Regions from separate parts of the Xenorhabdus doucetiae genome, predicted to be linked through region 3. Evidence: predicted binding sites of a transcription regulator. Region 3 holds the regulator's gene; each other region holds the start of a gene.

Evidence for each region. Region 3 encodes LexA, which represses DNA repair genes until DNA is damaged. Its sites were predicted from a motif close to TNCTGTATGTACATACAGNA; they were not measured.
Region 1: dinB (DNA polymerase IV) is a predicted target of LexA. The motif match lies at 8,440-8,459, and genes of this name have one in related genera.
Region 2: uvrB (excinuclease ABC subunit UvrB) is a predicted target of LexA. The motif match lies at 1,644-1,663, and genes of this name have one in related genera.

What each region holds. Positions count from the first base shown of each region.
Region 1 covers NZ_FO704550.1:1,171,217-1,182,028, reverse strand. The annotation lists gene aroL (shikimate kinase AroL) at 1-463, opposite strand, end outside; gene proA (glutamate-5-semialdehyde dehydrogenase) at 747-2,000, opposite strand; gene proB (glutamate 5-kinase) at 2,030-3,133, opposite strand; gene crl (sigma factor-binding protein Crl) at 3,352-3,753, opposite strand; gene frsA (esterase FrsA) at 3,825-5,072, opposite strand; gene gpt (xanthine phosphoribosyltransferase) at 5,088-5,564, opposite strand; gene pepD (beta-Ala-His dipeptidase) at 5,825-7,285, shown strand; gene dinB (DNA polymerase IV) at 7,364-8,419, opposite strand; gene XDD1_RS05500 (MFS transporter) at 8,724-9,971, shown strand; gene XDD1_RS05495 (choline transporter) at 10,072-10,812, opposite strand, start outside.
Region 2 covers NZ_FO704550.1:1,459,222-1,470,033, reverse strand. The annotation lists gene bioC (malonyl-ACP O-methyltransferase BioC) at 1-431, shown strand, start outside; gene bioD (dethiobiotin synthase) at 421-1,104, shown strand; gene uvrB (excinuclease ABC subunit UvrB) at 1,811-3,838, shown strand; gene yvcK (uridine diphosphate-N-acetylglucosamine-binding protein YvcK) at 3,975-4,883, opposite strand; gene moaA (GTP 3',8-cyclase MoaA) at 5,099-6,079, shown strand; gene moaC (cyclic pyranopterin monophosphate synthase MoaC) at 6,125-6,604, shown strand; gene moaD (molybdopterin synthase sulfur carrier subunit) at 6,601-6,846, shown strand; gene moaE (molybdopterin synthase catalytic subunit MoaE) at 6,849-7,313, shown strand; gene XDD1_RS06810 (Bax inhibitor-1/YccA family protein) at 7,449-8,159, shown strand; partial or broken gene XDD1_RS18775 (IS30 family transposase) at 8,285-9,268, opposite strand; gene XDD1_RS06795 (hypothetical protein) at 9,341-9,811, shown strand; gene XDD1_RS06790 (DUF5710 domain-containing protein) at 10,017-10,664, opposite strand.
Region 3 covers NZ_FO704550.1:3,444,879-3,455,690, forward strand. The annotation lists gene XDD1_RS15010 (quinone oxidoreductase) at 1-209, shown strand, start outside; gene dusA (tRNA dihydrouridine(20/20a) synthase DusA) at 224-1,225, opposite strand; gene XDD1_RS15020 (DUF1266 domain-containing protein) at 1,475-2,620, opposite strand; gene zur (zinc uptake transcriptional repressor Zur) at 2,948-3,460, shown strand; gene lexA (transcriptional repressor LexA) at 3,586-4,203, opposite strand; gene XDD1_RS15035 (diacylglycerol kinase) at 4,323-4,694, opposite strand; gene plsB (glycerol-3-phosphate 1-O-acyltransferase PlsB) at 4,832-7,300, shown strand; gene ubiA (4-hydroxybenzoate octaprenyltransferase) at 7,356-8,210, opposite strand; gene ubiC (chorismate lyase) at 8,197-8,754, opposite strand; gene pgi (glucose-6-phosphate isomerase) at 8,938-10,584, opposite strand.

The DNA of each region.
Region 1 (10,812 bases), 1.9 Mb from region 3:
GATTGGCATTGACGATAAAATTGGCACACTCTCGGTATAAAGGTTCTCTTTCAACCAGTATTCCTTCCATTTCTTCGATGATGGACTTCCCTGTCAGGCTGGGACGCTGTGAATTCTCTGGATTGAGGGACAACCGTTGGCTTAAAACTTCCGCGGAAGCTTGTAAATAAATCACAACGCCATTTTGTCGCATATATTGGCGATTCTCAAGCGACAATATCATTCCCCCACCGGTTGAAATAACATGTTCACTCTGGCTAACCGCTTGCAACGTCTGGCTTTCCAATGTCCTGAAATGCTCCCAGCCATGTTGTTCAACCAGATCAGCTATCGTCATTTTACTTATAGCCTGAATACTTTCATCGGTGTCAACAAATTTATACGACAATGCCTCAGACAACAACTTACCTATTGTCGTCTTCCCTGCACCTCGTGCACCTACGATGAATAGAGTTTGTTTCATTTCATTATTTTCCTGAAGAGTCATTTTGCCGAAGAGTCTATAAAATTAAGCCTAAACATAAAGTATATACCCTATAAACTTCAAGTTGCAGCTCACAAGGCGAAAGCAATTGATTATCTCCCCGCGTTGCGGGGAGATAATCAATGCATCTTGAATATGACGAGCATAGTAACCAAATGTTTACACTGGTGTAAAAAGGTATTTTTGATGGCGCAAAAAGTCACACTTAACATTAAGTGTGACCCAACATAGTTCAACAAGATTCTAATTAAAGTAAGATGGGTTAGCGGCGAGGCAAATAATCACCATAACCAACCCACTTATAAGTTGTCAGTGCATCGAGCCCCATCGGGCCACGGGAGTGTAATTTCTGGGTACTGACAGCCACTTCTGCGCCCAAACCAAATTGCCCCCCATCAGTAAAGCGCGTGCTGGCATTCACATAGACCGCGGCTGAATCCACATGGCGCACAAAGTAATCAGCCTGCGCCAAAGATTCCGTCAGGATGGCATCAGAGTGGGCGGTGCCATAAGTACGAATGTGTTCAATAGCGTGGTCAATATCACTGACAATGGCCACATTCATATCCAAAGACAGCCATTCATCACAGTAATCGGCTTCTGCCACTTCAACGACGGTTGCCGGACCCTCTTTCAGCAATACCATCGCTGATTTGCTGGCGTGCAATGTCACTTCCTGCTCTTTCATTTTACTGCTCAAAACGGGCAGGAAATCGGCGGCTATTTTTTCATGGACTAATAACGTTTCCAGTGAATTACAGGCACTTGGACGCTGAACTTTCGCATTGGTAATGATTTCCAGCGCTTTTTCAATATTGATGGTTTCATCCACAAATGTGTGACAAACCCCAATCCCGCCCGTGATCACAGGGATCGTTGATTGTTCCCGGCACAATTTATGCAACCCTGCCCCGCCACGCGGGATCAGCATATCGACATAACGATCCATTTTCAGCAATGCAGCAACTAATTCACGATCGGGTTTATTGATCGCCTGAACCGCAGCAGCCGGCAAACCACTTTGCTCCAGTGCCTGCTGTATAACTTTAACCATCGCTTGATTAGTATGGTGAGTCTCTTTGCCGCCACGCAGTATCACGGCATTACCGGTTTTCAGGCATAACGATGCCACATCAATGGTCACATTCGGCCGGGCTTCATAAATCACGCCAATCACGCCCAAAGGAACCCGGCGACGGCTCAATTGCAACCCATTATCCAATAATTGCCCATCAATGACTTGCCCTACCGGATCAGCCAAACGGCAGACCTGGCGCACGTCATTGGCGATAGCATTCAGCCGTTCAGGTGTCAGTAATAACCGATCGAGCAGCGCCTCACTCATTTCCTGTTCGCGGGCTTGCTGCATATCGTGCTGGTTGGCAGCCAGGATCACGGCCATTTCGCTCTCCAACAAATCAGCAATGTGATTCAACGCTTGGTTTTTCTGCTTGGTACTTAATTGCGCCAACTGCCACGATGCGGCTTTGGCCGCTTTTCCCATCTGCTCTAGCATGGTGAAATCCTTAACTCACGATCAATTCATTAAATGACGATCAAATCGTCACGGTGAACCGCCACAGCGCCATATTCATAACCCAGTATCTGGCTAATTTGCTGTGAATGGTGGCCGGCAATCAGGCGTAAAGCATCACTGTTGTAACGGCATACGCCATGAGCCAAATCTTTGCCTGATAAACTACGAATGCAGATGACTTCACCGCGGGAAAAATCACCTTTAACGTTTTTGATCCCCTTGGGCAGCAACGAACTGCCTTTCCCAATAATCGCCGCTTCTGCACCATGATCGACAATAATTTCCCCGGCCGGCGGTGCGCCAAAGATCCAACGCTTGCGATTCTCCATTGGGCTAGCCAGACCATGAAAGCGTGTCCCAACCGGTTTTCCGTCAATAACATCAGCAATCACGCCCGGCCGGTTACCTGCGGCAATAATCACATCAATGCCGGCACGCCCCGCCACGCCCGCCGCCTGAAGTTTTGTTGCCATTCCACCCGTACCTAAACCCGAAACACTGTCCCCGGCCATCATTTTCAGTTCATCACTGATGTCATGGACTTCAGCGATCAATGTTGCATCCGGGTTACTACGGGGATCGGCGGTATAAAGCCCTGCGATGTCGGTCAGAAGCAATAACTTATCTGCACTGCCCAGAATAGCCGCCAGCGCAGACAGATTATCATTGTCACCCACTTTAATTTCTGCTGTCGCCACGGCATCGTTTTCATTAATGATGGGAACAATGTGATTATCCAGCAAAGCCTGAAGGGTATCCCTCGCATTCAGGAAGCGTTCACGATCTTCCAAATCCGCACGGGTCAGAAGCATTTGCCCGACATGGATACCATAAATCGAAAAAAGCTGTTCCCACAGTTGGATCAAACGACTTTGCCCAACCGCGGCCAACAACTGTTTTGAAGCGATGGTTGCCGGCAGATCAGGATAGCCTAAATGTTCGCGTCCGGCGGCAATTGCCCCGGAAGTCACAATAATAATGCGGTGGCCTTTTTCATGCTGTTGGGCACACTGACGAACCAGTTCCACAATGTGGGCACGATTCAAACGACGAGAGCCACCAGTCAATACACTCGTCCCCAGTTTCACAACCAATGTTTGGCTGCCATTCATCATATTTCTGCCATTACTGTTATATAAAATTTCATCATAGTGAGAGCTTGCAATCTTGTCCCGCGCGCCGCCGGGACAAGATTGACTCCTGTCATTTTGAAACGCTATTTAATTTGAAAAAAATAATTTGAAAAAAACCGTGTTCAGTTTTAACAGGAGAGAGGCGTTATGCCAACTGACATAACGCAATATTTAAAAAAAGCAGGTTAAAAACAAACTCATGCCATAACTTGTGTTTGAAGGGTGGCCGTGTTCTCGGAGGGGATTAATCTCAGTTTAAGCGTGTCAAAAGAGTCAGACAGACGTTTGTGGAATGACTGCAAAGTGGATTCAAGGTGCTCAAGATCGGCTCTTTTTTTAATACTCATGGCACACCATTCACCTTTTTTATCAAATAAGCCTATCTGATAATGATAAACAAATCCCTGATCCTGCTCTTGTAACTCTAGCCACCATCCCCAAAATTCACGTTTATCTGGTGCCACTTTTGCACTAACGCAAACAGCTAAACAGTCAAAGAAAAAATAACCATTTTGGCATTTTAATTCACGTACATACGGCCCTAATGCAGAAAAACTCTTCAACAACCTATTTTTAGAATAACTTGCAGGTAAAGTCATACAAAGGTCTCCTTATATACAGAACACCTTTGTATCAAACGATTAAAAAATATCAAGTAATAAATTTTATTTTATAAAACTTTATCTTTCAACCATACACTTATTTCGTGTAATGCCTTATTGAAACCACTATAAACGGATGTCGCAGGGATCGCCCGCAATGAACCCTCCATTGAGGACATGGCGATTAATTTCGAGTCTTTCCGTGGACTGAAAATATCATCTTCCCAATACACCGAAAGCATGGGCACAGTACAACGGCGCCCCAACAACCCTTGTTTTTTCAACGAATAACAGTTCAGCTCTGCACGCAATCGCTCTTCATCAACGTGATAAATACCCAAGCGGCTGGCCAATACGTCGATATACATTGACGGAATTTTCTGCTGTAATTTTTCATTATGCAGTAGTTCATGGACAATCGGACCGACTACCGCGACGCCTTTAACCAGTTTCGGTTCCAGATAGGCAAGACGGACCGCGATATTCGCGCCAAAACGAAAGCCAAATACACCGACACGGGTATGGTCAATCCACGGCACGCTATTTAACTGTTGCAAAACTTGTTGATGAAGGGCGCAGGTATCCTGCGTCAAGGGAAATTTGGCGGAATAACCAACAGACGGCATATCCACCGTTAACATGGCAAAGCCAAGAGGCGAGAAGTGTTCACGGAATAATCGCCAGCAATCACTCTGTACATTATCAAGGCTGGCACAAACTAATATCGTTGGGCAAGGCCCCTGTACGTGGGCAGGCAGGTGCAATAATCCCGTAACGCTTTTGCCGCCTTCCAACTGGAATTCCAATTTTTTCAATTCATAGTCAGAAAAACGCGCGGCGTTTTCATAGGCTTTATTCGCCAGCACAATAGCCTGATCGGCCAGTTCATCACCGCGTAAATGCGGATAAGCGGCAATACTGTATAACGTTGCGGCCTTTAACCAACATGATCCGGCTTTTTCTGCATCTTCCGTATCCAACGCTTCCTGTTGCCAGTACATGGCCTGTTGAGACCATTCAAATGCCCAGTTTCCTTTACGATAGCCGATCACAGTATCCAACAAATGTTCAGTACTGCGCTCGGCATCTGTCACGGCAATCCGGCTGAGGACATCTTGGATCTCCAGCGGATTGACACCCCTCCAGATCCAAGCGAGCCAATTGATCATTCGATACCAACGCTCGCGGCGCTCTCCACCAAGCAGACTATCACTGGCAATAATAGACTGTGGGTGAATATATTTCACCAGTGTAGAGGTTTCCCGATGCTTAAGCCGAGGCTTAAACAACGATTCTGAAAGGTTTTGTTTAGTCATGACAAAAGAAAAATTTTACTGCTTATCACAAATAGGTTTATCACAAATAGGTGGAACGAACATCACGCCCATATCCCACGGTTGCTCAATCCAAGTGTTTTGGGGAATATCAACAACATAATCATTCACAAGCGGGCGCCCCGCGGGTTTGGCAAAAATCGTGACAAAGTGGGCTTTCGGATACATGTCACGGATAGCCTGAGCCGTGCCTCCGGTATCAACCAGATCATCGACAACAATGAAACCTTCACCGTCACCTTCCGCTTTTTTCAATACTTTCAACTCGCGCTGATTATCGTGATCATAGCTGGAAATGCAGACAGTATCGACATGACGGATACCCAATTCACGCGCCAGTAACGCCCCCGGAACCAGGCCACCACGGCTAACGGCAATAATGCCTTTCCACTGTTCTACAGGAAGTAAACGTTGCGCCAATTGACGGGCATGTATTTGCAACATATCCCACGTTACAACATATTTTTCACTCATAAAATTAAATCCTGGAAACTAAAGAATATTTCAGAAAAGCGTTTTTTTGCGGAAAAAAGTTGCGCGAGATTATAGTGATTTGAACAGACAAAAACCAGCAAAAACAAGGTAAGGCCTCATTCTAACTGCCCATTGCCGACAATAAAATGATATTCTCCAGCGTGGCATGGACATTAAGGCAACACAAATGACAGGAACGCCCTAATGTGTCAAACATTACCCTTTTCTTCTCACCAAGATACTGTTACAGGAGATCCGCCGTGTCCGAATTATCAACCTTATCCCCCCAACCACTGTGGGATATTTTTGCCCAAATCTGCGCTATTCCTCACCCTTCCTATCACGAAGAAGCCCTCGCATCCCATATCATTGAGTGGGCAAAAAGCAAAGAGTTCCATGTAGAACGGGATGACGTGGGCAATATTTTGATCAGAAAGCCCGCTTCAAAAGGCATGGAAAATCGCAAGGCTGTTGCACTTCAAGCGCACCTTGATATGGTTCCACAGAAAAATAACGATACCCAACACGATTTCACCCAAGATCCTATCCGCCCTTATATTGATGATGATTGGGTCACGGCTGATGGGACAACGTTGGGCGCGGATAACGGTATCGGCATGGCTTCCGCTCTGGCGATATTGGCGGACGAATCGGTCAAACATGGCCCCTTGGAAGTTTTACTGACCATGACTGAAGAAGCCGGCATGGATGGTGCATTTGGTCTTAAAGCTGGCTGGCTGCAAGCGGATATTCTGATCAATACCGATTCAGAAGAAGAGGGTGAAATTTACATGGGTTGTGCGGGTGGCATTGATTTTGTCACGACATTACCCCTGTCCCGTGAAGCCCTGCCGGCTAACTACAAGACCTTGCAACTGACGATTAAAGGATTAAAAGGGGGTCACTCCGGCGGCGATATCCATCTGGGATTGGGCAACGCCAACAAATTACTGGCGCGTTTCCTGGCGATGTATGCCGATGAGTTAGCACTGAAATTAATCCATCTGCAAGGTGGAACCCTGCGCAATGCCATCCCTCGTGAAGGTTCTGCCGTGATTGCGGTGCCTGCCGGTCAAGTTGAAAAGCTGTATCAGTTGAAAGATCACTATCTGGAAACATTGCAAAACGAATACGCGGTTGTTGAACACCATCTCACCCTCCTGCTGGATGAAACCGAAGCCTCATCGCAACCATTAACAGCGGATTGCCAGACTCGCTTTGTATCCTTGCTCAATAGTATGCCTAATGGCGTTATTCGGATGAGTGATGTCGCCAAAGGGGTGGTAGAAACGTCACTGAACGTGGGTGTTGTGACGATGGATGAAGAGAAAGCTGAGGTTATTTGCCTAATCCGTTCACTGATCGAAAGTGGAAAGGATTATGTTGTTGAAATGTTGCATTCTCTGGCAAAACTGTCTGGTGCAGAAACCGTCGCAAGCGGCAGCTATCCCGGCTGGCAGCCTGATGCCGATTCGCCCATCATGCATTTAGTTCGTGAAACTTATCACCAACTCTTCGATAAGACGCCAAATATCATGGTGATCCATGCCGGATTGGAGTGTGGCCTGTTCAAAAAACCCTATCCTGATATGGACATGGTCTCTATCGGCCCAACGATTCGGAGGGCTCACTCCCCTGATGAGAAAGTTCATATTAAAAGCGTCGGTCAATATTGGCAGCTACTCACTGCCATTCTGAAAGCGATTCCGGCCAAGGAATAAAAAATAATCGAAAATAGGTTGTCTCTCCCCTGCCATCAGCTTGTGGGGGAGATTCTGCGCCTCACCATTCCAATAACCTTACCATTCCAATAAAAGCTGACGTTCCAATTGTGGATTTTGTAATGTCACATGCAGCCCAACCAACCTGACTCCCCGGCCTACCCTGCGTGTTTCCCAAGCCTGTTTTGCAACCTGAATCAGATCGTGTTTATCCAGCATAGGATGGACGTGCTCCTGTGTCGTCAATTGAAAATCATCAAACTTCAATTTGATACCCTGACGGGCAATTCGAAAATCAGGTTTTACCTTTTCCAGCCGTCTTTCCAGCTCAGGATAAAGTTTTTCAATCAGTTCAACACACTCGTCCCACTCATAAATATCCTGCGCCAAGGTTTTTTCCACTCCGACAGATTTACGCAAGCGCTCAGGCGTAATTTGTCTCTCATCAATGCCGTGGCAGCGCTCCCAAAGCACCAGACCAAACTTACCCAAGCTTTTTATTAACGCCAACTTATCGTATCGCTGAACATCAGAGCAGGTTTCTAATCCCATGCCTGACAGGCGCTTTGCCGTGACTTTGCCGACACCGGGAATTTTGCGTAATGGCAGCGAATTAACAAAAGTTTCGACCTGTTCGGGGGAGATAACATATTGCCCATTAGGTTTATTGATATCAGAGGCTATCTTGGCTAAAAACCTGACCGGTGCCACACCCGCAGAGGCGGTTAACTGCAATTCATCAAAAATGACCTGACGGATTTCCTGGGCAATCAACGTGGCGGAGCCGTGGCAATAACGGCAATTCGTCACATCCAGATAGGCTTCATCCCAGGAAAGCGGTTCGATCAATTCAGTGTAGCGGGAAAAAATTTGACGGATATGTTGAGAGACTTCTTTATAAAGCGCCATCCTGCCGGGGATGACTTTCAATTGAGGACAAAGTTTTAATGCCATTGCCGTGGACATCGCACTGTGCACCCCAAAACGGCGGGCGGGATAATTTGCCGTACTAATGACCCCCCTTCGATCAGCACTTCCGCCGACTGCAATCGGAATGTTGCGGAGTGATGGATTATCCCGCATTTCAATGGCAGCAAAAAAGCAATCCATATCAATATGAATAATTTTGCGCATTTGATCTCCCCATGCCAGATTACTGTATAAATATACACAGAGAGATGATAAAACTCTAGCTAAATAAATAACTACATCTTAAATATTATTAAGATGAAAAAGTCACCACAATAAATTAAAAAACAAATATCAATATATCCGCTATAAATTGCAAGTTTCAACTCGCAAGACGAAATTCGCTTATTATCGCCCCTAACTTATCCTGCTAATGAATTCTATGATAAAAGTGACATAAATACATTTTAGCTGTACCATTTCTGAAATTTATAAATAAACAAGGTTATCAATAAAGATAAGGGTAACAATGAAAAATAATATTTCATTTTTTCTATATCAAATCTCTGATATCTTATTCACCTCCTCGACAAGAGCATTTGGTATGCTGTTTTCCTGGTGGATGATTGAAGTGCTCAATCTGGATTTCCAACTTGGGTGGTTTATTTTCTCATCCTGGTTTTTCCAAGTCTTATTTCTCGTCTTCATGAGTGATCTTGGCGACAGGTTCAATAAAAAAAATGTCGTATTGCTCTGTATCATCCCAACGACATTGCTTTTTATTCTTGCTAACTTTATAGATAAAAATTTATACATCCCATTAGGCATTATATTTATTTTTGCTTCTATTTCAGCCATCCTTATCCAACCCATTGGCACAAGCATTCTGCCAGAAATTAGTGATAAGAATAAATTAGAGTCTGCCTTTAAATATCGGGGCATTGTTAACTCGGTTAACATTATACTTGGCCCTGCCATATCGGGTATTGTCATTCACTATTTAAATATCAATGGCGCTCTGATGTTTATTGCTTTAATGTCACTTTCATCAATTATTGGTTTTTACTTTATCAAGAGCCAACAACAAGAAAAACCGTTACAACAACATAAAAGTCATATAGGCAGTATTAAAATCATTACTAAAAACCCGACAGAAGCAAGTTTAGTGATTGTTGCTGCCTTTTTTAATTTCACTGTTGTGCCATTAGTCTCCTATATCACCCCACTGATTATCATCAATGAATTTAAACTCAGTGCCTTACAAGTGGGAATTGCCGAAGCTACATTTGGTCTGGGTATGATGATTGGCAGTACCCTTATTATTAGATATATGAATAAAGTTTTCTGCAAAGCGCACAGTGCTTTTATTTCAGCACTTACAATAGCTGTCTGTATAACCGGAATATCTACGGCAACCTCATTAATTGGGTTATGCAGTTATATGTTAATCTGCGGAATCGGTTTAGTGATTTATAATATCAATACCACCTCAATTCGCTGCCTTGCCACACCAGAATCGCACCGTAATACGATGGAATCTAAATTCCTGGCCATTTGTATTATTTCAATCCCATTGGGAATGATCTCTGCCACCTATATGGTAGAAAGCTATGATATCAGAATTTTATTAATCATTTTTTCTGCCTTAATGGGATTAATCTCATTCCTGGTGTTATTTTCACCCAAATATGTAGAAATATCAAAAATGCCAGAATCTCAATTAAATGGTTACTACGGGAAAATCTATCCTGAGGCTTATCAAGTAAAAAATGGGTAATAACCGTATAGACTCACCGTACTTCAAGATACATTTATTATCTCCCCACAGTGCGGGGAGATAATCAGCGGTTTTCGTCTTGCGAGTGGCAACGTTACCCTCAATTCGGAAAAATCAGGGTTTGTCCCGGTGCTTCGCGATTAAGGTGGATAAAATTAAGATGTTTTTCATAATGATCAAGAATATCGCTGATGATTTGCTCTTTGGTATAATCCATTAAATCATTACCTTGTGTTCCTTCTATCAAGAAAGTTTCCAGCCGATAATAGTAAGATTTTCCCGCTCTTGCCCGATAAGTAAACCCAGGGACAGAATAGCGTTGTGGCCAAATCTGATAGACAAAATTCTGTTCATCGCCCAAATCAACAATCAGCTCAAGTGGGTTCAGCCGGCGATCCTCTTCCGGCGGCAGGGCATTAAACTGCACTTTCGCCCCGCGCACCACCAGCTCCTTGGCAACGTCCAACATGGCCGGACGGCATACGCTATCCAGCATGCGTTGGGTATTTTTCGTACCCGGAAAATGCATCATACGGCTTAGGCGTTGTTTCCAGTTCAAAGAACCATTGTCATGAACAAGCGTAGGTGAAGCGTTGTGCAACGCACTGGCCTTACGGAAATCTTCTACCCGCAAGGATTTGTACAGCCCCGCCATCACAAAAAACATCACAAAACTAAAAGGTAACCCCATAATAACCGTGGTATTTTGCAAAGCAGAAATGCCATTCGTCATCAGAATGCCCAATGTTAATACCCCGATCGCCACAGACCAGAAAACGCGCAACCAATTTGGCGCGTCATTATTGATATCACTCAGGTTTGAGGTGAAATTACCCAACAC
Region 2 (10,812 bases), 2.0 Mb from region 3:
ATCTGGCGGTACAATGGTGCAATGATTTGCCCTGCGCATTGCGCGAGTTTTATCGGGTTACCCGTCCCGGCGGCCTTATCGTGTTTTCCACGCTGGCACAGGGTTCGCTGCATGAATTAGAAATCGCGTGGGAGCGCGTGGATGATTATCGGCATATTAACCAATTTCTGCCCTTGCGGGCGATTACACAGGCCTGCCAACCCTATCGGCATAAAGTCATTAACCGGCAGTATGATCAGTGCTATCCACAACTGCTGCCTTTACTGAATTCCCTTAAAGGGATCGGTGCGACCCACCTTCATCACGGCCGCCAACAGGGATTAATGACGAGAAAACGCCTGAATGCTCTTGCCGAAGCCTATCCACGCAATAACGGGGATTACCCATTAAGCTATCAAATTGCTTTTGGAGTCATTTATTGTGACAAATAAATATTTTCTGACAGGAACCGACACGGAAGTGGGTAAAACGGTGGTGAGTTGCGCCTTGCTGCAAGCGGCTAACCAGAAAGGCTATCTGACTGCGGGTTATAAACCCGTGGCGTCCGGCAGTGAAATGACATCGGAAGGAATACGCAACGGCGATGCCTTGGCCTTACAGCGTAACAGTGCCGTGCCATTAACTTATCAGGAAGTGAATCCGCTGGTATTTATGGAACCGACATCGCCTCACATTATTAGTGCAAAACTGAATCAACCCATCGACTTTTCTGTTTTATCCAAGGGATTGGCGGTGTTGGCTGAAAAATCTGACTGGGTGTTGGTTGAGGGTGCCGGAGGGTGGTATACGCCGCTGTCGGAAAAGACCACGTTTGCTGACTGGGTGATTCAGGCGGATTTACCGGTCATTTTGACCGTCGGTGTTAAATTAGGTTGCATTAACCATGCCGTATTAACCGCAAACGCGATTCTCTATTCTGGGTTGAAACTGGCAGGTTGGGTTGCCAATGAAATTGAGCCAGCCGGCAAATATCAGGCTGAATATTTGGCAACCCTGAAACACATGATTCCTGCACCTTTACTGGGCGTAATCCCTTATCTGGGCGGATCATGGGATGAAAATAATCTGGGAAAATATATCAATATTGATTTATTGGTTAACTAATTGTTTACTTTGGGTTAGTTAAGATCGGCACCTGCAATGGCGCTTTCATTGATGTTCTTAAGTAAAAGAGGTGTTATTTCAACAATGATTGAGCCATTTTTGATCAACAAATAACACGGAACAATCCCAAAACAACATAAAAATATTTTGCGATTGAAAAAATTTATCAGTGGGGATAACTCCGCAACCGCCCATGCTTAATAGGTTTTGCTGAGTTATCCACTATTCCTGTGGATAACCTTGTGTATTAGTTTTAGAAAAGTATCCTCATGCAAGGCGATACGCGGCTTGCACCAGATTTGCTGTTATTCTCGACTTGGATTTTTTTATAATCAAAATCAACACGTTAAATAAAATCAATTCCTTTCTTCATCCCTTTGCTATTCAGTGCTTTATCATTTCAATCGTTAATACAAAAATAGAAAAAAGCAAGATCATTATCTGGGGATAAAAATAGTCACCGTTAATGTTAAGTAAAGGTTACCTTCCCTTCCCAGACTCTCTGGTAAACAGTAACATTATTTTTCGAACTGACTTGAAGCTGTTTTTTTATCCAGTATTATAAAGGGATTTTGTGAGTATACTCGTCATACTTCAAGATGCATTGATATCTCCCCGCGATGCGGAGAGATAATAAGCGGCTTTCGTCTTGCGAGTGGTCACTTGAAGTTTGTAGGGTACAGGTCATACGGATGGCATGGGGAAAATGAGCAAAGAAACGAGCAAGGTATTTAAGTTATGTTCTGATTTTAAGCCGGGCGGCGATCAGCCCTCGGCCATCAGACAATTACAGGAAGGGCTGGAAGATGGGCTAGCCCATCAGACGCTTTTGGGGGTAACGGGGTCGGGTAAAACTTTCACGATTGCCAATGTTATCGCAAACTTAAATCGACCTACGATGATCCTTGCCCCTAATAAGACATTAGCGGCACAGCTTTACAGTGAAATGAAAGCGTTCTTTCCCGAAAATGCCGTGGAATATTTTGTTTCCTACTACGATTATTACCAACCAGAAGCCTATGTGCCCAGTTCCGACACCTTTATCGAAAAAGACGCTTCAGTGAATGAACATATTGAGCAGATGCGCCTGTCCGCAACGAAAGCGTTGCTGGAACGCCGTGATGTCGTTGTGGTGGCTTCGGTTTCGGCGATTTATGGTTTGGGTGATCCTGATAGCTATTTGAAAATGATGCTGCATTTAACGGAGGGCATGTTAATTGACCAGCGTGCCATCTTGCGTCGCCTGGCGGAATTGCAATATACCCGCAATGATCAGGCATTCCAGCGCGGAACATTTCGGGTGCGTGGTGAAGTGATTGATATTTTCCCCGCGGAATCGGATGAGCGTGCCTTGCGCGTTGAATTGTTTGATGATGAAGTCGAACGTCTTTCCCTGTTTGATCCGCTGACCGGGCAGGTGCAATACAATGTGCCGCGTTATACCGTCTATCCCAAGACCCACTATGTGACACCGCGTGAACGTATCCTTCAGGCGATGGAAGAGATCAAAACGGAGCTGGAACAACGGCGCAAGGTTATGTTGGCGTCAGATAAGTTACTGGAAGAGCAGCGTATTACGCAGCGAACCCAATTCGATCTCGAAATGATGAATGAGTTGGGTTATTGCTCCGGCATTGAAAATTACTCCCGTTACCTGTCCGGCCGTTCTGCCGGTGAACCCCCGCCAACCCTGTTTGACTACCTGCCGGCCGAGGGTTTGCTGGTGGTGGATGAATCCCACGTGACGATCCCACAGATTGGCGGTATGTACCGGGGCGATCGCTCCCGCAAGGAAACCTTGGTGGAATATGGTTTCCGTTTACCGTCAGCGCTGGATAACCGCCCATTGCGGTTTGAGGAATTTGAAGCGCTGGCACCGCAAACCATTTATGTTTCCGCTACGCCCGGCAATTATGAACTGGAAAAATCGGGTCATGAAGTGGTTGAACAGGTCGTGCGCCCGACGGGGCTGATTGACCCGGAAGTGGAAGTGCGTCCTGTGGCAACTCAAGTGGATGATTTACTGTCTGAAATCCGTCTCCGTGCGGCAAAAAATGAGCGCGTGCTGGTCACCACCTTAACCAAACGCATGGCGGAAGACTTGACGGAATACTTGCAGGAGCACGGCGAACGCGTGCGTTATCTCCATTCCGATATTGATACCGTTGAACGGGTAGAAATTATCCGTGATCTTCGTCTGGGTGAATTTGATGTTTTGGTTGGCATTAACTTGCTGCGTGAAGGCTTGGATATGCCGGAAGTTTCCCTTGTCGCCATTTTGGATGCAGATAAAGAGGGTTTCCTGCGTTCGGAGCGCTCCCTGATCCAGACCATCGGCCGTGCAGCGCGTAACCTGCATGGTAAAGCCATTTTATATGGTGACAAGATCACCCATTCGATGGCGAAAGCCATTGAAGAAACAGAGCGCCGTCGTGCCAAACAGCAGGCATTTAATGAAGAACACGGTATTGTCCCGCAAGGATTGAACAAAAAAATCGGTGACATTTTGAAAATTGGTCAGCCGGTCAATGGCAAAGGGAAAGCGAGAGGGAAAAGTAAAACAGCCTTGGGTACGGACGATTACCGCAATTTGTCGGCGAAAGAGCTGGAGCACAAAATCCGTCAACTGGAAGAGAAAATGTACCAATATGCACGGGATCTTGAGTTTGAACAGGCGGCCAATATTCGTGATCAGGTTCAGGCACTGCGGGCGCAATTTATCGCCAATTCCTGACAATTAATTTGCAATACACCCGATAAACGTCAAGTTGCCGCTTGCAAGACGAAAGCCATTGATTATCTCCCCGCACCGTGGGGAGATAATCAAGGCACCTTGAAAGTACGATGAATATCTATCCAATCAGGGATCGCTAACCCAATTTTTGCAGAGTCTGTTCAATGGCCTGATGCAATAATTCACGGTCATGGCGGTAAGGAATATCCTGTGCTTCCAAAACCTGTTGGGTCACAATCCGGTCGCTGAAAAGGCTGATATCAGTACATGGGCCGACAATCAGCGCGTTAATCATCTTGCGGCCAATCTTACTCTCCATGATGTCAAGTTTATCTTTTAACGAGAGTCCGGCAGCAGCATGGCTGAGTTCTTTCCCTAAATTACCGATATAAATCATGTTGGCATTACTGCGGCGCAGGGACTGGGTCAGATCTTCCAATAACAACAATGGCATCAGGCTGGTGAAAAAACTGCCGGGGCCGATTAAAATCAAATCGGCTTGCTCAATGGCCTCCAGGGCTTCTTTCGTGGCGTTGACATGAGGGTAAAGCAATAGCTCCTGTGGCACACAATTAAGCTGATCGATATTCACTTCGCCATACACGGTATTGCCCTGATCATCGACAGCCATTAAATCAACCGACTGCTCTGACATAGGGATCAACTGGGCATTGACTTTCAGCAGGTTGCGGATCAGGTTAATCGCCTCAAGGGGACGGACACTTAAATGATCCAGCGCTTTCAACATCAAATTGCCCAAATTATGCCCGGATAATTCGCCATTGCCACTGAACCGATATTCAAACATGGCAGAAGCGACGGTGGGTTCCGTGATTAACTGATTGAGGCAATTGCGCATATCGCCCCACGCGATCCCACCTTCCGAACGCCGTATTCTACCGGTTGAGCCGCCATTGTCCGTTGTCGTGACAATGCCGGTCAGGCGGGCGCCGAGAGAAGAAAGGGAAGACATAACGCGTCCAAGTCCATGACCACCGCCGAGGGCGACAACGCGATCCAAATCAGCTAATGTGCGATTTCGCATAGAATTCCTGTTACTGGCTAAACGTAAGGGCTTTAATAAATCGCAGGTAATCTATCACAAAATATGCTGCTTTCAGAAATACCGCAGAAAGCTGATATTATCACCATGAGTTAACTCGTTGTATAATAAGATAGATATCGATTATGGCATTCGCTTTTTATTATTTTAAGCGTTAGAATCTCAGGCCAGCACACCCGAACTTGGAAGGTGTTATTGTGGAACAACTCGTCGATGTATTCTCGCGCAAGTTCTATTACTTGAGATTGTCTATTACTGATGTGTGTAACTTTCGTTGCACCTATTGTCTGCCTGATGGCTATCGGCCTCATGGCCACAAATCATTTCTTTCCCTGCCTGAAATTCGCCGTATCAGCCGGGCATTTGCTGAACTTGGCACAGAAAAAATCCGCCTGACAGGGGGAGAACCCACTATGCGGCGTGATTTCTGCGACATTATTGCAGCGGTTCATGAAAACCCACACATCAAAAAAATTGCTGTGACAACTAACGGTTACCGGATGGAACGGGACGTTTCCCAATGGAAATTGGCGGGTCTGACCGCGATTAACGTGAGTGTTGATAGTTTAGATCCCCGTCAATTTTACGCCATTACCGGACAAGATAAATTTTTTCAGGTGATGCGTGGCATTGACGCGGCTTTTGAGGCGGGATTCGACACGGTGAAAGTGAATGTCGTGCTGATGAAAAATGTCAATGATACCAACCTGCCTGCGTTTCTTGATTGGATTAAACCTCGTTCTATCCAGTTGCGCTTTATTGAACTGATGGAAACGGGGGAAGGTAGTGATATTTTTCATCACCATCACCTTTCTGGCGACGTGATCCGCCGTCAACTGTTGCAACAGGGGTGGCAACAGCAACCACGTGCGCGGAGTGATGGGCCGGCTCAAGTTTTCCGTCACCCTGATTATCAGGGCGAAATTGGCCTTATCATGCCGTATGAAAAAGATTTTTGCCAAAGCTGCAATCGCCTGAGGGTATCCGCGATGGGTAATCTGCATTTATGCCTGTTTGGTGAACAGGGCATCCCATTGCGTGATTTATTATCGGATGACGCATCACTGGCTGATTTGAAACGACGCATCCAAGGTGGCTTGCGCCATAAACGTGAAACGCATTTTCTACATCAGGGTGACAGCGGCATCACGCCGAATCTTTCTTTTATTGGCGGCTGACTTAGCGGCCAGATTTATTTTCAGGCACAATTTTTAGGAGTAAGCATGTCTCAACTAACCCATATCAATCCGGCGGGTGAAGCGCATATGGTGGATATTTCTGCCAAAGCGGAAACGGTGCGTGAAGCACGGGCAGAAGCATTCGTTACAATGCAGGCTGAAACGTTAGCCATGATTGTTGCCGGCGATCACCACAAAGGGGATGTTTTTGCGACTGCCCGTATTGCGGGTATTCAGGCGGCAAAGCGGACATGGGAATTAATTCCGCTTTGCCATCCGTTGCTGCTCAGTAAAGTCGAAGTTCAACTGGAAGCACAAACAGCACACAACCGAGTCAGAATCGAATCTTGTTGCCGCTTAACCGGGAAAACCGGTGTGGAAATGGAGGCTTTGACTGCGGCATCGGTAGCGGCGTTGACCATTTATGACATGTGCAAGGCTGTGCAAAAAGATATGGTTATCGGGCCTGTGCGTTTATTGGAAAAAAGCGGTGGCAAATCAGGCAATTTTAAGGCGGAGGCATGATAAAGGTACTATTTTTTGCGCAAATCCGTGAATTAGTGGACACGGATTCACTTGAACTGCCGAATGACTACCCAACCGTCGCGCATCTTCGTCAGGCACTGGCCGAAAGGGGAGAACGATGGGCGCTGGCATTGGAAGAGGGTAAAGTGTTGTCTGCCGTGAATCACGCTTTTGCCCATGCAGAATATGCCCTGAATGAGGGTGATGAAGTGGCTTTTTTTCCGCCTGTGACCGGGGGATAACAATGGAACATACGCGGATCACTATTCAACGGGAAACCTTCAATGTTGGTGAAGAGTATCAATGGCTCTCGCAATGTGATGAAGATGGTGCGGTTGTGACCTTTACCGGAAAAGTTCGCAACCATAATCTGGGCGATCAGGTTAAGGCACTGACCTTGGAGCATTATGCCGGCATGACAGAAAAGATGTTGCAGCAAATTGTTGACAAAGCCCGCCAGCGTTGGCCTTTGCAACGCGTCAGTGTGATTCACCGCATTGGTGAATTGTATCCGGGGGATGAGATTGTCTTTGTCGGTGTCACCAGTTCTCACCGTAACATGGCCTTTATGGCAACGGAATTCATCATGGACTATCTGAAAACCCAAGCCCCATTTTGGAAAAAAGAGTCTCTGGCAGAGGGAAAACGCTGGGTAGAGACGAGGCAGAGTGATCACGATGCGGCAAATCGCTGGAAACGGGATAGGTAAATAATATATCACTAAATTTGCCATTAATTGGCGGATGGTTTTATTAATGTTCTATGCTAATGTATAACTTTTGAGTAGATTGTTTATTTTTAAACATTCTTAATCCCTAAACATTGTTATGAAAAGGTAATCGTCATGGACCGATATCAACGTTCTAATGGTTCGATTGTTCAGAAAACGGGTTCTGGTATACAAACGTACATGGCACAAGTCTACGGTTGGATGACTTGTGGCTTGTTATTAACGGCATTTGTTGCATGGTATGTGGTAAATACACCTGAGATTTTATACACCATTATTTTCAACCAAGTTGTTTTCTTTGGTTTGATTATCGCACAGCTTGCACTGGTGTTTGTGTTGTCTGGTTTGATTCATAAAATGAGTGGAACATTGGCAACAGGGTTGTTTATGCTGTATTCCATGCTAACGGGATTGACACTTTCTTGTGTCTTGATCAGATACACAGGTAGTTCTATTGCCAGCACCTTTGTCGTTTCAGCGGGTATGTTTGGTGCATTGAGCGTTTATGGCTATACCACCAAACGTAGCCTGAGCGGTATGGGTAGCTTCCTGTTTATGGGGCTAATCGGTATTGTTCTGGCTTCTCTATTAAATATCTGGCTGAAAAGCCCGGCATTGATGTGGGTAATCACCTATATCGGTGTGGTGATTTTTGCCGGTCTGACGGCATACGACACCCAAAAGTTGAAAGAAATGGGTGAGCAACTGGATGTTAATGATAAAGAGAACCTGCGCAGATACTCAATTACTGGTGCACTGACGCTATATCTGGACTTCATTAACCTGTTCTTGATGTTGTTGCGTATTTTGGGTGATCGTCGGTAATTATTGATATACCTAATCATTCTTTAATGTAAAAAGCCCTACTAATACAGGGCTTTTTATATGTCAAAAAAATAGTATAATAATTATTGACAAGTCTGAAAAAATATTATCCTTGGATTCGCATATTAAGCGCAACACCGTAATGAACGAAGTAAATGAGTTGGGGTTCCTGTAAATAACTCATTCGGTGTTTTATAATCCCCGTGTCTTACGTGGTCGATTATTTAGTCGGTTTGCCACAAGGTTAACCTCCCGCTCTGATACCTTATTAAAATCGGTTCCTTTTGGGAAGTAATCTCTGATTAATCCATTTATGTTCTCATTTATCCCTCTTTCCCAAGGGGAATACGGATGAGCAAAATAAATTTTTGTCTCTAAATTTTTACCGATCCGTTCGTGTTCGGCAAATTCGAGTCCGTTATCAAAGGTAATTGTTTTAACTTTATGTTTTATCATCGATAAATGTCTTGTCGCCGCTTTGGCAACACCTTCTGCTGTTTTATCTTCAAGTTTAATGATGATCGTAAATAACGATTTTCGTTCAACTAAAGTCAATAAGGCACTTTTACGATCTTTGCCAACGATAGTATCCCCTTCCCAATCCCCAATACGCTGCTTTTTATCAACAATTTTTGGGCGCTTATCAATACTGACTCTGTTTTTAATTTTTCCTCTGTGCTCATGGCTTCCATAGCGTTTACGATACGGTTTTTTCGCTATCCTAAGATGTTGCCATAAATCACCGCCATTTATTTTATCTTTATAATCAATCGATAAATTGTTTCATGATGTAAAGAGATTTTCGCTTCCCGCTTGAGCTAACCCACAACTTGTTCCGGACTTAAATCTTGCCAAATTAACTGTTTTATCCACTTTGTTATCTCTGGCGTGATTTTTACGGCTTTTACCTTAGAATGACGGCGTTCTAATGCTTTACGCTGAGCTTGTTCAGGTTCATATTTCTCGGCTTCCCGGTTTCGTCTCAATTCCCGGCTAATTGTTGATGGGGCCCGATTAAGCGACGTTGCAATAAAACGTTGTGTAAAACCGGCTTCTTTTAAGCCGAAAATCTGGTATCTTTCTGTTTCGGTCAGTTGCGTATAGGCCATAGTGCATTTTCCTTTGGCGAGAAAGATGCCTACTATAGCAACTGACCGCCTTTCTTAGAAATTGCACTTACTATGCGAATCCAAGCTTTTCTTTTTTTTGCTGCTCTTGCGGCTATTGCTATATCTGAAGCGATTACTCTTTATTTAGGTTTTGAGAGAACTATCTATTCCAATGCTATTGAGTTAATAGCTTTCATTATTTTATTGCAATCGATTTTTAGTATGTGTAAGGAGTCCAGTACTTTTATAACCACAAAAGGGTGCTATAGGTGCTCAGACAACAGACACGGAAAAATGATGGAGGTTATTGATATAATTCAAAAAAAACTCAAAAGGAATAGGAGTAATTTTTTCAATAACGTAGAATCTACTACTGATGAACGTAAATATGCCAGAATTTTATTCACTCATATTGGCTCCAATGGAAACGAGCAGCTTCTTAGCAAAATAGATGAAATTTGTGATCAATATTTTAAAGATACCGGCCTAAATCCAAAAACCACTTGTGATAAATTGAAAGATTTTTGTTGTTGTCACAAATAAAAAAATGGCTGACGCTATTATGGTCAGCCATTTTTTAAATGGTAAGCATGTTGTAATTGAATTTTATTTTATAATGTGAATATCACCTTTTAACTATTGTTTACCATCAAATCGCCATTATGCCCCCACTCATTAATTTATCGGCATGATAAATTAATGAGTGCTTTTCATTGAGGAATTAACCATTCAGTGTTATCCATTCAACTTAGCCACTGATTTGACTGGTTGGGTTAGCCTCCTTCGGATAAAAATAGTCGTGCTGGTGCGAAATATCTTCACAATACCCCATAAACGGTTCATCAATACGATGAAGCTGAATGGCAGCCGCTTGCTCCTTGGAAGCGGGAAAAAACGCCCCGCCAACTTCCGCAAACATATCGGTATCATCCTGCTGCGCGCCACAGTGCTCGCAGTGGTTCATCCAGTGCTGTCGGCGCAGCCGTTGGCTGACCGCTTTGCGCAAGGTATGGTGAAAGCCGGATAACACATTGCGCACGGTGGTGGGAATATCGGCGACATAAAAGAGGAAAGCCGGGCGGTCCTGCTCTGCGTAGCCCACTTCAGTGCTGATGTCGTCGTCATCTTCATTATTGTCTTCCAGCATCTTATGCCCGGCCGGCAGCATAAACGCGGTCACCGTGGTGGGCTCCTGACAGTGCGGGCAGGTTGTCCGGGTCTGGGCGAGATACCAAAAGGCGGCATGGACATTATAGAACGGCAGCCAGTTCATAAACGGGGTCGGATCAAAACTGTCGTCGATATACCAGATGTTGGCCGCCGCATCCCAGTGTGCGCCCAGCTTCCGCACCTTCTCGTATTCATCATCGGGGACATGTAAATCAATCCGCAGCATGGGGTTTCCTTCATTGTTAAACGGTTATACCCGTCGTCTTTCAAGCTGCCTCTTTGTTGGCTGCGTTCATTCACCCCGGTCACATAGTTATCTATGCTCCCGGGGATGCATTCCCTTGCCGCCGCGATGCAACTTGAAATCCATTGGG
Region 3 (10,812 bases):
TGTTTCTCACCCGCCCTTCTCTTAACGGCTATATCACCAGCCGCGAAGAGTTGGCAGAAGCCAGCAAGGCACTGTTTGATTTAATTGCCAGCGGCAAAATCAATGTGGATGTACCGGAGGATCAGAAGTTTCCATTGAGCGAAGCGGTAAGAGCACACCAGACACTGGAAAGCCGTGCTACTCACGGTTCCAGCTTATTAATTCCATAAAATATCTGGGCGGATTACATCCGCTCTGTCACCATTTCCAGCGCGTTTTCAATCACCCTAATATCAGCGCCCGGTTTGTGGGCGTTTTCGCTCAAATGGCGACGCCACTGACGTGCCCCCGGAATTCCCTGAAAAATACCCAAAATATGGCGGGTGATATGCCCTAAATAAGTGCCTTTTGACAACTCTTGTTCAATATAAGGATAAAGCGCCTTAACCGCATCGACCGTATTGGTCACAGGAACGGTTTGGTTAAACAATTCACGATCCACAAGTGCCAGAAGAGAGGGATTTTGGTAGGCTTCCCGCCCAATCATTACGCCATCGACATATTGCAAATGCTGTTTCGCTTCTTCCAACGATTTAATGCCGCCATTAATTGAAAGCGTCAGTTGTGGGAAATCGTGTTTCAATTGATAGACGCGCGGGTAATCCAAAGGCGGAATTTCGCGGTTTTCTTTTGGGCTTAAACCCGACAACCACGCTTTACGCGCATGAATAATAAAGTTATCGCAATCACTATTTTTCACGACAGTGGCAATAAAATCACACAGAAACTCGTAGCTATCCTGTTGATCAATTCCGATGCGGGTTTTAACGGTAACAGGGATATCCACAACATCTTGCATTGCTTTGACACAATCGGCTACCAGCGCCGCTTCTCCCATCAGGCAAGCCCCAAAACGGCCATTTTGCACACGATCAGAAGGACAACCGACATTCAGATTGATTTCATCGTAACCCCTTTCCTGCGCGATCTTGGCACACTGCGCCAATGCCTGCGGATCACTGCCCCCTAATTGCAGCGCCAACGGATGCTCTTGCTCGTTATAGGCCAGATAATCCCCTTTACCATGAATAATCGCGCCCGTTGTGACCATTTCGGTATAAAGCAGCGCTTCCTTGCTTAATAGGCGATGGAAATAACGGCAGTGACGGTCAGTCCAGTCGAGCATGGGCGCAACGGAGAAGCGGGAAGGTTTGAATTTATGGGCTTTTCCGTTGATTTCAGGCATATTTTTTGATTTTTTATGTTCGTGCATTTGGGGTCTGTTTTTGCTTTTTCAGTACACCAGATAGAAGGTGTTTCAGGATACCAGGGGTTACGTGGAGCGGCGCAGTATACCATAGCCGAATGTTCAGACACAAAATCAATGCCAGTCAGACAATGAGACAATACAGCTTTTCTCTGATAACGACTTTTCTATATCCCAAAAATATATTTAATTGATCTGATAAAATTAAATTTATTTTAAAACATAAAATTAGTGCAATACACGAATCTCAGTATGGCTATCATCATTCAGCATGTCTTCGTTTTGCTGGCTTTCCATCTGATCCCGTAAAATGGAATTAACGGCATCAGCAAAGCCATCTTTCATATATTGCTCCATCGGTATTCCTTTCGGTTCTGGCCAAGGGAGTTGAGCAATCGGCCAATCACAATAGGCCTTATAAAAGCGGAACTCTTTCAGACGTTTTTTCGCCCTATCAAAATCCCGGCTCCAATAGGCATTACCTAACCGATAATTCGTGTAAAACTCATCAAAGCTGCCGAAAATTTCATAAACATAATCGGCGGTTTTAAGTATATTTTTCCACGCCGTTTCTTCACTAATATAACCCGCAGCAAAACAGTTACGGCTCAATACAATCGCTCGCCAGAGATCAAATCCCCAAAGTAACGCCGGCGACCGACCCGCAATGGAACGAGAACATTGCTGGACATATTCGGGAGATTCTTCTATCAAACTGCCAAGCACTTTAAACATTTCTCCATCCGTGAAAACCGCATCAATTGCAAAACGTTCTGAATGCATTCCTGCCCACAATTCATGCAGTATTTTTATATATCCATTTTCATCAAGAATTCCCCAATCCTGATATATTTGTGATTGATGAGGCTCAGGATCAGATAAAGGCAGAAAATGATATTTCTCATTATATTGAGAGACGCGACTTTCAAGCGGATAATGTTCCAATGTTTCTGCCCAAAATCCATCGTAATAAATCCCGACAATATGCAGCCGTAATGCCTGACGCTTTTCTTCCGGTAAGACCGATAATCCGGCCTGCATGTAGTAACGTTTCTGTTCGGCGGCGGGAAGGTTTTTGATGCGAAGAAAAGTATAAACAGAAAGGAATATGCCCAATAAGCTAAAACCAATCAATATCGCTGACAGTCTATAACCCGCTGATGGTATGTTATTAGTATCAATGGTCAATCCGGTGATACCTGTTGATAATGCAATCAACAAAATGGTTGTAATCCAAAGAACGCCTAAGCCAATCGCCTGAATGGGGCTAAGAAAATTTATCTTTCTTTTTTTCAGGATAGCCTCTTTCACTATCCGAAAACTGTTAACCGGAAACGCTCTATTATTAGGATGGTTTTGCAATAACTCTTTCATTTTTAATCCATTAATTAAGTGAATTGTATTTTAAGGATCGTTATATACTGAAATGTCTTACTTCCTAAGTGTAACTATTAAAATAAATGGTCATTGGTTAAACGAAACCTTCATCTATTATCCAATATTTCCAGTTTTATTTTCTCCGTTTTTCAGCCTATTTTATCGTTCTTATCCGCGGATTAATTTTTATAACTGAATCCCTCCAACAACAGGCTCATCTGATAGTGACCAAAATGGGGCTGCGCATTGTGTGGGACTCCACTCTCAGACTCAAAAACATGATAACATTAAAGGTATTGGCATCGTGTCGGTGTGAGAGGTGTAATGAAAACTATCAATCAAAAAAAGTTACTGGCACAGGCTGAAGCAATCTGCCTGTCAAGAGGGGTTCGTTTGACACCTCAACGCCTTGAAATTCTTCGTCTAATCACTCAACAGCCCGGCGCGATAAGCGCTTATGATTTGCTGGATTTGTTGCGTGAAGTCGAACCACAAGCCAAGCCCCCAACGGTTTATCGTGGGTTAGAGTTTTTGCTGGAACAAGGTTTTATTCACAAAATAGAATCCACAAACAGTTATGTGATTTGCCATCATTTCGAACAACCTTGCCATACTTCGGCGATGTTTATCTGTGAATTTTGTGGTTCAGTGACCGAAAAGGAGGCGAAAGATATTGAATCCGCCATTCAACAGTTAGCACAAGGCACCGGGTTTCATTTGCGAAATAGTGTGATAGAAATTCATGGCCTGTGTTTTTCCTGCCATGAGATTGAAGCCTGCACCGAGCACGATACCTGCCAGCATAATCATTCGGTTGAAGAGAATAAAAAGAGATAAGAAAAAACGCTTGAGGCCGGATTAAGCAATGAGGCGGTCATCGCTGATATCATCATCTATTTTTCAAGTTCCCGCTGAACTTAAGTTTAACGGGTACTGAGAAAAATGACCGCCACAGAGTAGGATCAGAACCAGTCTCCGTTACGGATAACGCCTACGGCTAATCCTTCAATCGTGAAATTCTGCTCACTCAAATCAACAACAATAGGTTTAAATTCCGGATTCTCAGCGATCAGTTCAATGGTGTTTCCTGTTTGTTTGAAGCGTTTTACTGTCACTTCATCTTCAATGCGCGCCACAATGACTTGCCCATTATGAACATCCTGTGTCTTGTGCACAGCCAGTAAATCCCCGTCCATAATACCAATGTCTTTCATGGACATCCCACTGACACGCAACAGAAAATCAGCGCTTGGTTTGAATAATTCAGGATCAACCTTATAGTGACTTTCGATGTGTTCCTGAGCCAGTAGTGGTTCCCCGGCAGCAACACGACCGATCAGCGGCAATCCCGCCCCATTATCTTCCTGTTCGAGCAGCAAACGGATACCTCTGGATGCACCAGCGATAATCTCTATCACCCCTTTACGCGCAAGTGCCTTTAAATGCTCTTCCGCTGCGTTAGGTGAACGAAAACCAAGACGTGCAGCAATTTCAGCACGTGTTGGTGGCATACCCGTTTGCGAAATATGGTCACGCACCAAGTCGTAAACTTGCTGCTGCCTGGCAGTTAATGCTTTCATTTCGCCCCCTGTTTGTTTATACAGCCAAACTGGGAGTATATACAGGTAAATTCGAATTGGGAACCTGTTAGCATGTAAAAGCAGCTAAATAACGTATTTTGATGAAAATACACGCTGCTTCAGTGCATAAAATGCGACCAAAAGATCATTCCCCAAGTAAACAGCGCCAGAAGAATAGCAAGCAATACAGCCGCTGATCCCATATCTTTCGCCCGTCCCGATAATTCATGATATTCACTACCGATACGATCCACCACGGCTTCGATGGCACTATTCAGGATTTCGACAATGACGACCAGCATAATAGAGCCAATAAGCAGGAGTCTCTCAAACAAGCCAAAATCGAAGGCAAATGCAATGATAACCGCAAGTATGGCAACAATGGCTTCCTGCCGAAATGCCGCTTCATTTTGCCATGCAGCCTTAATGCCTTTCGCCGAATACTTAGCCGCTTTAATGATGCGGATTAAACCTGTTGCTTGATTTGCCATAAAAATTTTCTTTAATGAACTTGATCATTGTATGGTTATATAACTTTTAGCTCTTATTATTGTCTTATTTCCACAGATCTCAAAATCTGTTTCTGGTATCCTTGCGACGCATTGCTAACAAGAGGCTTAAAGCAGTTATGTCAGGTTGGCGTAAAATATATTATAAGTTGTTGAATTTACCACTAAAATTTTTAGTAAAAAGTAAACTAATCCCTACGGACCCCATTGCGGAGCTGCGTCTTGATACGACCCGGCCTATTTTGTACGTACTGCCGTACCACTCAAAAACAGACTTATTGACCCTGCGTCAACAATGTCTGGCGCAAGATTTGTCTGATCCACTGGAGCCTTTGGAGATCGGTGACACACAGCTTCCCAGTTATGTCTTTATCGATAACGGCCCACGTGTGTTCCGTTGTTATGCGCCAAAGCATGAATCGGTGAAAATTTTTCACTCCTATCTGGATTTGCATCGCAATAATCCCGATCTGAATATCCAGATGGTGCCGGTTTCCGTCATGTTTGGCCGCTCTCCGGGGCGTGAAGGACAAGAAGGAAATACAGCGCCACAATTACGTTTGCTTAATGGCGTACAGAAACTTTTTGCGATCCTATGGCTTGGACGGGATAGTTTTGTGCGTTTTTCCACCCCCGTGTCTTTACGCCATATGGCCGATGAACATGGTACGGATAATATTATCGCCAATAAACTTGCCCGTGTGGCGCGGATGCACTATTCCCGCCAGCGTCTTGCGGCGGTTGGGCCTCGTTTGCCGCTCAGGCAGGATCTGTTCAACAAGTTACTGGCCTCAAAAGCCATAGAAAAAGCGATTGCTGATGAAGCCCGTGGCAAGAAAATCTCGCCCGAAAAGGCAAAACAGAATGCTATCAATATGTTGGAAGAGATTGCGGCTGATTTTTCCTATGAAACAGTCCGCTTGACCGACCGCGTTTTAAGTTGGACGTGGAACCGGCTGTACCAAGGCATTGATGTGCATAATGCCGAACGGGTTCGCCAATTGGCACAGGATGGTCATGAGCTGGTTTATGTTCCCTGCCATCGCAGCCATATGGACTACCTGCTGCTCTCGTATGTGCTCTATCACCAAGGGCTGGTTCCACCGCATATTGCAGCAGGCATTAACCTGAATTTCTGGCCGGCTGGCCCGATATTCCGTCGTCTTGGTGCGTTCTTTATTCGCCGTACCTTTAAAGGCAATAAACTCTATTCAACGATCTTTCGTGAATATCTCGGTGAATTGTTTGCCCGTGGCTATTCGGTTGAATACTTTGTCGAAGGGGGACGCTCCCGTACCGGTCGTTTGCTCGATCCCAAAACAGGTACGCTCTCCATGACCTTGCAAGCGATGCTGCGCGGGGAATCTCGCCCCATCACGATTGTGCCGATCTATATCGGTTATGAACATGTCATGGAAGTGGCGACTTACGCCAAAGAGCTGCGCGGTGCAACCAAAGAAAAAGAAGGCTTTTTCCAGATGGTGCGAGGGCTGCGCAAGTTACGTAATCTCGGACAGGGTTACGTGAATTTTGGTGAGCCGATCCCGTTGGTACAATACCTGAACCAGCATGTTCCAGAGTGGCGTGACTCGATTGACCCAATAGAATCTCAGCGTCCAACCTGGCTGGCGCCAACCGTCGGTAAGCTGTCTCGCAATATTATGGTCAATATCAATAATGCCGCCGCAGCGAACGCGATGAATTTGTGCACCACGGCGTTGTTGTCCTCACGTCAGCGAGCACTCACTCGCGAACAGCTTATTGAGCAGTTGGATTGCTATCTGCAATTACTGCGTAATGTGCCTTACACTGGCGATATCACGGTGCCGAACAAAAGCGCCGAAGAATTGTTAGATCATGCTCTTCTGATGAATAAGTTCGAGGTTGAAAAGGACAGTCTGGGCGATATTATTATCCTGCCACGCGAAAGCGCGGTATTGATGACTTATTATCGCAACAATATCCAGCATTTATTGATCCTGCCATCCTTGATGACCAGTATTGTGATGCATCACCGCCGCATTAGTCGCAGTGAATTGCTCAGACAGGTCGCGCTGATCTATCCGCTGATCAAGCAGGAACTTTTCATGCGTTACAGTAAGGAAACGCTGCCCGATGTCGTCAATACCTTGATTGATGAGCTGGCACGCCAAAGTCTTATCTGCAACAAAGAGCAAGGAATGCTGGTGCTGAATCCTGCACGTATTCGCCCGCTGCAATTGTTGGCGGCAGGTATCAGGGAGACGCTGCAACGTTATGCCATTACGCTTTCTTTGTTGAATGCCACCCCTGACATCAGCCGTGGTGTACTGGAAAAAGAGAGCCGGATGCTGGCACAACGTCTGTCAGTGCTGCATGGTATTAATGCGCCGGAGTTCTTTGACAAGGCCGTTTTCGCCTGCTCGGTTAATACGCTGCGCGAAGAAGGTTATATTCAAGACAAAGACGATATAATGACCACCAGCACTCAGGAACTCTATCAGGTATTAAGTGAGCTGATGTCACCTGAAATTCGCTTGACGATTGAAAGTGTCAGCATGCCACCGGAACAAAATGAACCGGTACAGGTCGCCCAAGACCAGCAATAACGAGACAAAAAATCAACGGGCGGATTACCGCCCGTTATATTAAAGCCACGTTATCCTAGATATAGCTGAAAAAAATACCGAGGAATAGCACGATACCGACGTAATTATTGTTCATAAATGCTTGAAAACAGGCAGAGCGTTCCCGATTTGTGATCAGTTTCTGCTGATAAATGAACAGCGCAGCCGCCAACAATACCGTCCAATAATAGATTCCCCCCAGATTCACCATCCCGCCAACGAAAACCAAAATGCCCAGCATGATGAATTGCAGAATAGCAATGATCAGTTTATCAAAGCGCCCAAAAAGCACGGCGGTCGATTTCACTCCGATCCTTAGGTCATCGTCACGATCAACCATGGCGTACTGCGTATCATAAATCACAGACCAGATGATATTGGTTAAGAATAATAGCCAGCATTCTAAAGGTAAGGACTCACTTACTGCGGCAAATGCCATAGGAATTGACCAGCCGTAAGCAGCACCCAACACAACTTGTGGCAGGTGGCTGACACGCTTGACAAACGGGTAAATCCACGCCAGTGCCAAACCAACGACCGACAGTGCAATCGTCATTTTATTGAGTGTCAGTACCAGTGCAAAAGAGATGAGTACCAGTGTGGCAAACAAAATTTTGCTTTCTTTTTCGGTAATGTCGCCACTAGGCAGGGGACGGGATTTGGTCCGTTCTACATACCCATCAAATTTTCTGTCTGCAAAATCATTGATGCAGCATCCGGCAGCACGCATGAAAAACACGCCGAGTGTAAAAACTAACAAAACGTGCAAATCCGGCAGACCTTTTGCGGCAATCCACAATGCCCAATAGGTTGGCCATAAAAGTAATAATGCACCAATGGGCTTATTGATACGCATTAAACGGCAATAAGCCCGCCATTTATTCTGCGCCATACTGACCTTCAATCTCTTTCTCCCCTTTCGTTTTATTGATCTTATATGCAGGTGATCCCGGTAGAAAAACCTCTGTAAGTAGCAGTGGCTTGCCTGACAACCTCAATAAAGAACGACGTGCCCAACGATCTCCCTGCTGGCCTATTTGAATATAATCCCGCGTTAGATTATTACCACTAAAAAGATAACGACCAAGCGGCACAGTGCCCACATCGACCAATTTTTTATCCGGGCCGGTGAGTGTTTCCTCCGGAATAAGGGTTCGCCCCAAAAGCCACGGGACATTATCCCCATACAGGACACTTTCACGTAACCAGTATTTTCCACTTACAGGTAAGTGCTTACTTTCATCACCTAACTGTTCTAAAGTGATAAAGCCTTCGCGAAAAGGAGCAACCGATACATGCTGGCAATGTTGTTCAAAGCGGCATGTCATTGAATCGACTTCCACCAGCCAATCTAAAACAGATGCAGGAATAAAGTCAGTCTCATCTGCCGATAACCAGTGGATGGAAGTTGGAGTTAATAGGGTGTTATCTGCCATATCATTTTCCCATTGCGGGGAATCTCAATTTCCCCGACAGCACAACGAATGGGGAGTGAGGATATCATGTTGCAGACCAATAAAATTAAAAGTGGGTAACAAATTATGTAAATTACAAAAAAACTCACCTTAATGACAGCACGTATTAAGGTGAGGAGAAATCAGAGAATAGAGAAGTTCAGATTAACGCCACTCTTTGAATCGGTTAATCAGGCCATTTGTCGAGCTGTCATGGCTAGTTACCGCCTCGGCATCATGCAGTTCAGGCAGAATACGGTTCGCCAATTGTTTACCCAGTTCTACGCCCCATTGGTCGAATGAGAAGATATTCAAAATCGCGCCCTGAACAAAGATCTTATGTTCATACATGGCAATTAATGCCCCCAAGCTGAATGGGGTAATTTCGCGCAATAAAATGGAATTGGTCGGGCGGTTACCTTCAAATACCTTGAATGGCACAACATTCGCCACGTCCTGGGCATTTTTCCCGGCGGCCGCAAATTCCGCTTCCACCTGCGCCTGGGTTTTACCAAATGCCAGCGCTTCCGTTTGTGCAAAGAAGTTAGACAACAGTTTGCTATGATGATCGCTAACCGGATTATGGCTAATTGCCGGTGCAATAAAATCACACGGGATCAGTTTAGTGCCCTGATGGATAAGCTGGTAGAACGCATGCTGACCATTGGTGCCCGGTTCTCCCCAGATAATCGGCCCGGTCTGGTAATTCACCGGATTGCCATTCCGATCGATGTATTTGCCATTTGATTCCATGTTGCCTTGTTGGAAGTAGGCAGCAAAACGGTGCATATATTGATCATAAGGCAGAATCGCTTCAGTTTCCGCACCAAAGAAATTGTTGTACCAGATGCCGATCAGGGCCAGCAAAACAGGAAGATTCTGCTCAAAGGCGGTCTGCTCAAAGTGTTTATCCATGGCATGGGCACCACTGAGCAACTGTTCGAAATTCTCATAACCAATGGAAAGGACAATGGATAAGCCAATGGCAGACCAGAGCGAATAACGACCACCTACCCAATCCCAAAATTCAAACATGTTTTGGGGATCGATACCGAATTTGGTGACTTCCTGTTCATTGGTGGATAATGCCGCAAAATGTTTTGCGATATGCGCTTCATCAACGGCACTTTGCAGGAACCAATGACGGGCAGAATGTGCATTGGTCATGGTTTCTTGCGTGGTAAATGTCTTGGAAGCAATCAAGAATAAGGTGGTTTCTGGATTTAAGGTTTTGAGTGTTTCGGCAATGTGGGTGCCATCAACATTGGAAACAAAATGCATATTCAGATGATTTTTATACGCTTTCAGCGCTTCTGTCACCATATAAGGGCCAAGATCAGACCCCCCAATGCCGATATTCACAACATCGGTAATCGCTTTGCCGGTATAGCCTTTCCACTCACCACTAATGATGCGTTCACTGAATGATTTCATTTTCGCCAGTACCGCATTGACTTGCGGCATCACATCTTCCCCATCCACCATAATCGGGGTATTGCTACGGTTACGCAGGGCAATATGCAGCACCGCACGATCTTCAGTACGATTGATTTTCTCCCCGGAAAACAGACTGCGAATGGCACCGGCTAAATCGGTTTCCTGCGCTAATGCCTGTAACTTCTCCAGTGTTTCTGCGGTAATGCGGTTTTTGGCGTAATCCACCAGAATCTGCTGCTCAAATGTCGCAGAAAATGCTGTAAACCGTTCTTTGTCCTGCTCAAACAGATCCCGCAAATGCACATCTTTCATTTGCTCAAAATGCTGTTGTAATGCTTTCCAGGCTTCGGTCTGGCTAGGGTTGGTGTTTTTCATGAATAATGCTCTCTATCAACGGTCAATAAACAATAGGAATGCACAGATTGTAACGATTTAATGCTGTGATGCGTCTCCCTTTCCTTGTAATCACTGATATTGGTCAAAATAGCCCGTGATTTCCAGCCTTAATTGTGAAGATAGGCAAAAACGATAATTTCATTTCCATCATGAAAATTATTTATGCTTCATCGTCAAATATTGACTCAGTGCACCTAACCCGATATT